2 linked regions of the Methylosinus trichosporium OB3b genome follow. The protein of the gene in region 2 interacts with the protein of the main gene of each other region in a pairwise test. Links are inferred from orthologs where the notes say so. Each region holds a gene or a part of one and is shown on either strand. Other genes may lie near its edges. The genes, in order: CQW49_RS15870 and recJ.

Evidence for each region.
Region 1: the proteins of recJ (region 2) and CQW49_RS15870 interact in binary tests that used the Escherichia coli proteins (3 or more experiments, as listed by UniProt). The link is inferred for Methylosinus trichosporium OB3b from one-to-one orthologs.

The regions. Positions count from the first base shown.
Region 1 is NZ_CP023737.1:3,313,973-3,317,237, forward strand. Bases 149-3,102 are described here. They hold CQW49_RS15870 (DNA topoisomerase), read left to right. Parts: upstream 149-542; coding sequence 543-2,663; downstream 2,664-3,102. Outside these bases: CQW49_RS15865 (hypothetical protein), read left to right, coding at 1-134; CQW49_RS15875 (PQQ-dependent dehydrogenase, methanol/ethanol family), read left to right, coding at 3,207-3,265.
Region 2 is NZ_CP023737.1:266,745-269,983, reverse strand. Bases 15-2,942 are described here. They hold recJ (single-stranded-DNA-specific exonuclease RecJ), read right to left. Parts: upstream 2,427-2,942; coding sequence 603-2,426; downstream 15-602. Other genes in these bases: CQW49_RS01305 (YcjF family protein), read left to right, coding at 2,622-2,942; CQW49_RS01315 (septal ring lytic transglycosylase RlpA family protein), read right to left, coding at 15-398. Also shown: more of CQW49_RS01315, read right to left, coding at 1-14; more of CQW49_RS01305, read left to right, coding at 2,943-3,239. UniProt on the Escherichia coli protein: Single-stranded-DNA-specific exonuclease.

The sequences.
Region 1 (3,265 bases), 3.0 Mb from region 2 along the record:
GTTTCAGCGTGATCTACTGCGACACCGAAGTCGTGACAGCGGTCTATCTTCGGCCGAACGAGCGACCAGCCTTTCACCGATGGGCCGAACGACAATGTTTTGCGGCCGGTCCGCTGCTGGAGTTCATGCAATAGCAGGCGAACCGCACGATCCACTCGACCGCCATGCGTTCCACGAGTGCGTCCATAACGGAATGACGACGACCTTCGTCAAGAAACCGCTTGATCGCGCACAACTACAGAAAATCGGAAGCGGCAATGTTTTCGTAGGGCCGTCAGATTTCGCCGGAAGCAGACATTCGAGGCGCGTTCGCCTTATGCCGCCTTTCCGCCCATTGTGGACGCGCAGACGAGTCCGATGCAACGTCTGATACGGGTCACGTTCGGCCAATGGGGCGGCGTCAGCGCGGCGCCCCGGCCGCGTTGTAGTGAGTGTCTGTCTTAACCGGACAGCCACAGTTCCATTGGCCGCTGTGATTTTGTTCTTTGTTCGTTCTCACACTTGCGCTAGGCTGAAGTCCTCTTTTCGATTCGGCGTGGCGCATGGCGACTCTCATCATCACGGAAAAATCCAGTCAGGCGAAGGACCTGCGCGCGGCGCTCGGGGCCCGCTATGGGCAGATTCTGCCGGCCGAAGGCCATCTGCTTCGTCTCGCCGAGCCCGACGAGATCAATCCCGCTTGGAAGAGCTGGTCCTGCGTCGTCCTGAAGCCCGACGGGCTCTATCCGACTCGCGCCGCCGCGCAGGGCAATAAGCCGGCGAAGCTCGCGGCCATACGGGCGGCGCTCTCCGCCTGTGACGATGTGATATTGGCGACCGATTGCGACCGCGAGGGCCAGCTGATCGGCCAGGAAATCCTCGATCATCTGAACTATCGCGGGCGCGTGCGGCGAGCTTTGTTCACCGCCCAGGACCCGAAGACGCTCCAGCAGGCCTTCGCCCGGCTGAAGCCCAACGCCGAGATGCGCCCGCTCTATGAGGCGGCGGTGGCGCGCCAGCAGGCCGACCAGATCTTCAATCTGTCGCTGACCCGAACCGCGACGAAGACCTTGCTCGCGCCCGGCGTGCGGGGCGTGATCGGGATCGGCCGGGTGAAGACGCCGACCCTGGCGATCGTCTGCCTGCGTGAATTGGAAATCCGCAATTTTCGCCCCGAGGATTATTTCGAGATCGTCGCCACGGCGACCGTCGAGGGCGGCGCCTTTCTGATGCGTCACGCGCCGGCGCCCAAGATGCGGATCAAGAAGCGCGCCGAGGCCGAGACGATCGCCGCGGCCGCCGGCGGCTACCGCGGGCCCCTCGGCGTCACGGTCGACGACAAGCGTCAGGTGCCGCCGCGTCTCTTCGATCTTCCGTCCTTGCAGAAGACCTGCGGCCAGCGCTGGGGCTGGACCGCCGACAAGACGCTGTCGGTGGCGCAGGAGCTCTATGACGGCGAGGGCAAGAAGCTGATCACCTATCCGCGCGCGGAGGCGCGCTACCTCGCCGAAAATCAGATCGGCGACGCGCCGGCCATCGTCGCCGCTCTGACGCGCCTGCGCGGCTTCGCGCAGCTCGACATCGCGTCTCCGGTGATCCGGCGCGGGAAATCCGGCCATTTCTGCGACAAGGCGCTGGAGGGCGTGTCGCATCATGCGGTCGTGCCCAATGTCAATGTTCTCGACGATCTCGAAACGCGGCTGACGCGGCTCGATGACGACGAGAAGCGGCTGTTCGCGCTCATCTGCCGTTCCTATCTCGCCGCGGTGATGCCCGATTACGAATATCGGCAGACCGTCGTCACAATGGCGGTTCCCATTCCCGGCCGAACAGCCGCGGAGTTCCGCGCCGTGGGGCGGATTCCGCTGCGGCTCGGCTGGAAGGCCGTCTATCAGGCGCATGAGCCGGACGCCGAGACCGAGGCGGAGCAGACGCTTCCCGCGCTCCGCGACGGCGAGAGCGCGGTTCTGTCGGACGCGCGCGTCGAAGCGAAGCGAACGCAGCCGCCGCCGCGCTACAACGAAGGCACGCTCGTCGATGCGATGCAGAATGCGTGGCGCTTCGTCGAGGACGCGGCGCTTCGCGACCGGCTGAAGGAGGCCAAGGGCATCGGCACGCCGGCGACCCGGGCGGAAATCATCAAGGGATTGAAGCGGCAGAATTTGCTGACGGCGGATGGCAAGCTCGTCGTGCCGACCCCGGCCGGCTTGCAGCTGTTCGAGCTGTTGCGCGGCGCGGCGCCTGCGCTCGTCGATCCCGCCACCACCGCTCTATGGGAGATGCGCCTCGACGAGGTCCTCGTCGGCAAGGCCGACTATCATGCGGTGATCGACGGCGTCGCCACGGCCGCGCGCGAGCTGATCGAGGCGCTGGTCGAAAAGTCGATCGGCAAGGTCGAGCTGGCGGCCTCCGCGCCGGCGCGTCGACGCCGGGGCGCGCCGGCCGCCACCGCGAAGAGCGCCGGCGCGGGGCCGCGTCGTCGTGGATCGAAGACGCAGCGTGCGCCGAAGGCGAAACCGCCCGAGACGGACAGCAATGAGCGCGGCGGGCGTTCGAAAGCGCCGACCGACAAGATGGTCGCCTATGCGGAAAACCTGTCGCGCGCCAAGAAAGTGAAATTGCCCGACCTCTATCGGCAGGACTTCGACGCCTGCCGCAAGTTCCTCGACGAGCATGCGAGATAGCTCGGCTCCTATGTTCCCTTCACATTTCACGATCGCCATTCCAAACGCTCGCCCGTCACGGCGCGAACAACAGGTCGAGATCGGCCTCGGTCAGAGCGAGGGTCGGGGTTCCCTCCGGGTCGAACAGGCTCTCGGCCAGCGCGCGCTTCTCGTCCTTCAGCGCCTGTCATCTTCTCCTCGATCGCGCCGGCTGGGCGCGGTCAGCAGCGCGTCGCGCCAGCCGTAGGCTGGTTGATCGCTGCGGCTCGCGCGAGAACGCCGATGTGACCTAGCTCCGAGCGTTCCGCGACGAAGTGCCGCTGCGCTATGAGCTAATTGATATCTTTTCAGTTCCTCCGCCACTGCTGTGCAAAGCGGGAAGTTTCGGTAATTTGCGAGGGAGAGGTTCTGGTCTCGTTAGGCTCCTCCGCGTAGCTTCAACTTCAGCGTCTCAAATCGCTCGATCTCCCGCCGCGCGGAACTTCTGCGACGGAAGGACGGTGATGCAGCACGACCGGTTCGGACGAGTGTGCAAAGGCGCGAGAGACGGACTGGGAGATGCGCATGTCCAGATGGCCCTTTTCACGTCGATCCGACTTCCTGCGCGAGCAGCCTTCGACCGA
Region 2 (3,239 bases):
GTGACGCGCGCATAGCTCGGCAGCGGCATCGTCGGATGGGCGGCGCTGATCGACTCGCGGTCGAACACCTCGCCATTGGCCGTGCGGCGGCCGTGAAAATCCGAGCCATACCAGGAGGCGAGGCCGATCGACGAATTGGGCCGCTCGCTCGGATAATAGGTCCGGCCGGCGATCTGATAGGGCTTGCCCACCATATAAGAGCCGCCGCCGCGCGGCACCGGCTCGCCGTCGGCGACGACCCGCGGACTGGGGGCCACGCCATAGCGGGGATCGACCTGCCCGCGATGATGGGCGAGGCGCTGAACCGGCGGCGGGGCCGAGGAGCAGCCGGCCAGGGCGCAGAGGCCCAGAAGGGCGAAAGAGCGGCGAAGGGTCGGCAGTCCAGATTGCAGAACCATGATGTCTCGCGCATTCGCTCGTGTGAGAAGCAATCGCATTCCTCCAGTGTGGCGCGAGGCAATTGCGTAAAAGTTAACGCGAGGCCGCCGCCCCCCGTCGCAACTCTCGAGCTTGGGCATGAGAGCGGCCAATTGCGACCAAAATGCGACAATCCCCAGATCGCAGTTCGGAAAAGCTCCGTTCAACAAGGGGTAACACGGCGTTTACGATAAACGACGATCGGCGCGTGCGAGATCGACGATTCGCGTCTCCATCCGCTCGACGCCGCGATAGACGCGCGTGCCGATGCGGGCGGCGACGTGCAGGAGATCGCCGCGACCGCGCAGCAGCGCTTCTCCGATTTCATTGCCGACTGCGCGAAAGGCGACGGCGTCGAGCCGCGCCCCGTCCCCCGACTGCAGCCGCACCCGCACATGATCGGAGCCGACGACGCCGGCGTCGACGATGCGATGGTCGGGAAAGACGAACAGCGGCTCCGGATTGCCCGAGCCGAAGGGTCCCGCCCGCTCGAGCGCGCGGACGAGATCGGCGTCGGCGCCGCGGGCGGTCAGCGCGCCGTCGACCAGCAGCGCGTCGCTGGCGCGGGCGCGCTCCACCTCCTCCTCGAGCGCGTCATTCATGAAGACGCGAAAGGCGTCGATCCGCGGTGGCGCGAGCGTCACGCCGGCCGCCGCCCGATGGCCTCCGCCCTTTTCGATCACTCCTGCCTCGACCGCGCGGCGCACCGCCCGGCCGAGGTCGACGCCTGTTGAAGCTCTACCTGAACCTGAACAAGATTGCCCTTTTTGTCCAATAACAAAGGCGGGAATCTTAAACTTATCCTTTAACCTGGAAGCGACGATCCCGACGATGCCCGGATGCCAATCCGCTCCGGCCACGACGAGGCAGGAGAGCCGATTGGAGCGCATCAGCTGCCGGTCCGCCTCGGCCTCGGCCTCCTCCAGAGTCGCCCTCTCGAGCGCCTGTCGCTCGCCGTTCAGACGGTCGAGCTCGGCTGCGATCCGCGCCGCCTCGATCGGGTCGCGCAGAGTCAGCAGCCGGGCGCCCAGCGCTGCGTCGCCGATCCGCCCGCCGGCGTTTATGCGCGGGCCGAGCGCGAAGCCGAGATGCATGGGACGCGGCGGCCCGTCGACGCGCGCCGCGTCGAGCAGCGCCGCGAGGCCGACCCGGCGGCGCCCCTTCATCACCGCGAGTCCCTTGGTCACGAAAGCGCGGTTGAGACCGTGCAGCGCCGCGACGTCGGCGACCGTCGCCAGCGCCACGAGATCGAGCGCGGCGAGCAGCTCCGGCTCCGGGCGCACGCCCGTCCAGAAATCGCGAACACGCAGCTCGCGTGAGAGCGCGACGAGCGTCATGAAGGCGACCCCGGCGGCGCAGAGATGGCCGAGGCCGGACAGATCGTCGGCGCGGTTGGGATTGACGACGATCGCCTCGGGCAGCCGCTCGGGCGCCTGATGGTGGTCGATGACGATGGCGTCGAGCCCGAGGGCGCGGGCGTGGGCGAGCGCCTCATGGCTGGTCGTGCCACAGTCGAGCGTGACCAGTAAGCTCGCGCCCCGCCGCCTCAGCTCGGAGATCGCCTCGACATTGGGCCCATAGCCCTCGAGGATGCGGTCGGGGATATGGAGAAACGGCGGCGGGCAGCCGGCCGCCTGCAAAAACTCGACGAGCAGCGCGCTCGAGGCGGCGCCGTCGACGTCATAATCGCCGAAGACGGCGACCTGCTCGCCGGTCTCGACGGCGCGGGCGAGACGGTCGACCGCCGCATCCATGTCCTGGAGCAGGAGCGGATCGGGCATCAGAGCGCGCAGGCTGGGATCGAGAAAGGCCGGCGCGCTCTCCTGAGTGACGCCGCGCCCGGCGAGAACACGAGCCAGCAGATCGCCGAGGCCAAGGACCTGGGAGATGGCGATCGCCCGCCCCTCCTCCGCCGCCGCGAGGCGCGGCCGCCAGACGCGGCCGGAGAGCGAGCGCTCGACGCCCAAAAAAAACTGGCGCTCGTCGCGCAAAGCGATCGCATCCGGCATTGGCGGCTCTAAGAGACTTCGAATCGCGCCGTGACGGCGGAGGCGAGACGCTATCGGCCGGAACCGGCGAAAGCGAGTCGCCTCGAGCTGCGCCGCGCCGCCATCCACAGCTGTGGACGACGCAACGGAAAATTCCCGAGCGCGCGCGCCGGCCATGCGCTAGAAGGCGCAAGCCATGGACAGCGAAAGCAAGAGATGAGCGAAGCAGAACGAAGGCCACGGCCGCGCGCCTTCCGATTGGAAGGCGAGCAGATCGTTCCGCCCAAGAGCGCCCGCCCGCAGGAGCCCGAGCGCGCGCCGGCGACGAGCTTCATCGAGCCGCAGGCCGATATCTTCTCTCTCGAGCTCGACGAGACGCGCGACCCCGCCGAGCAGGAGAAGGCGGTCGAGGCGGCGCAGAAGAGCGGCGTGCTGAGCAGCCTGCTGTTTTCCTGGGGCGGCCTCCTCGCCTCCTCGGTTCTCGGCCTCGTCACAATGGCCGCAGGCCTCTGGCTCACCAATCTCGTCGAGGATTTGTTCGCCCATTCCGCCTTGTTCGGAACGATCGGCCTGACGCTCGCTGCGATCGCGGTCGTCGCCCTCGTCGCACTGCTCACCCGCGAGAGCTTCGCCATCCTGCGGCAGAACCGCATCGCCCAGCTGCATCTGGCGCTGGCCGAGGCGCGCAGCCGCGACGATGTGAAGGCGGCGCGAGAGCGCGTCGTCGAATTGTGCAAGCTTTATGAAGATCGTCCCGAGTCCGGCCGGGCGCGGGCGCTGGTGATCGAATTTTCCAAGGAGATCATCGACGGCAGCGATCTCGTCGATCTCGCC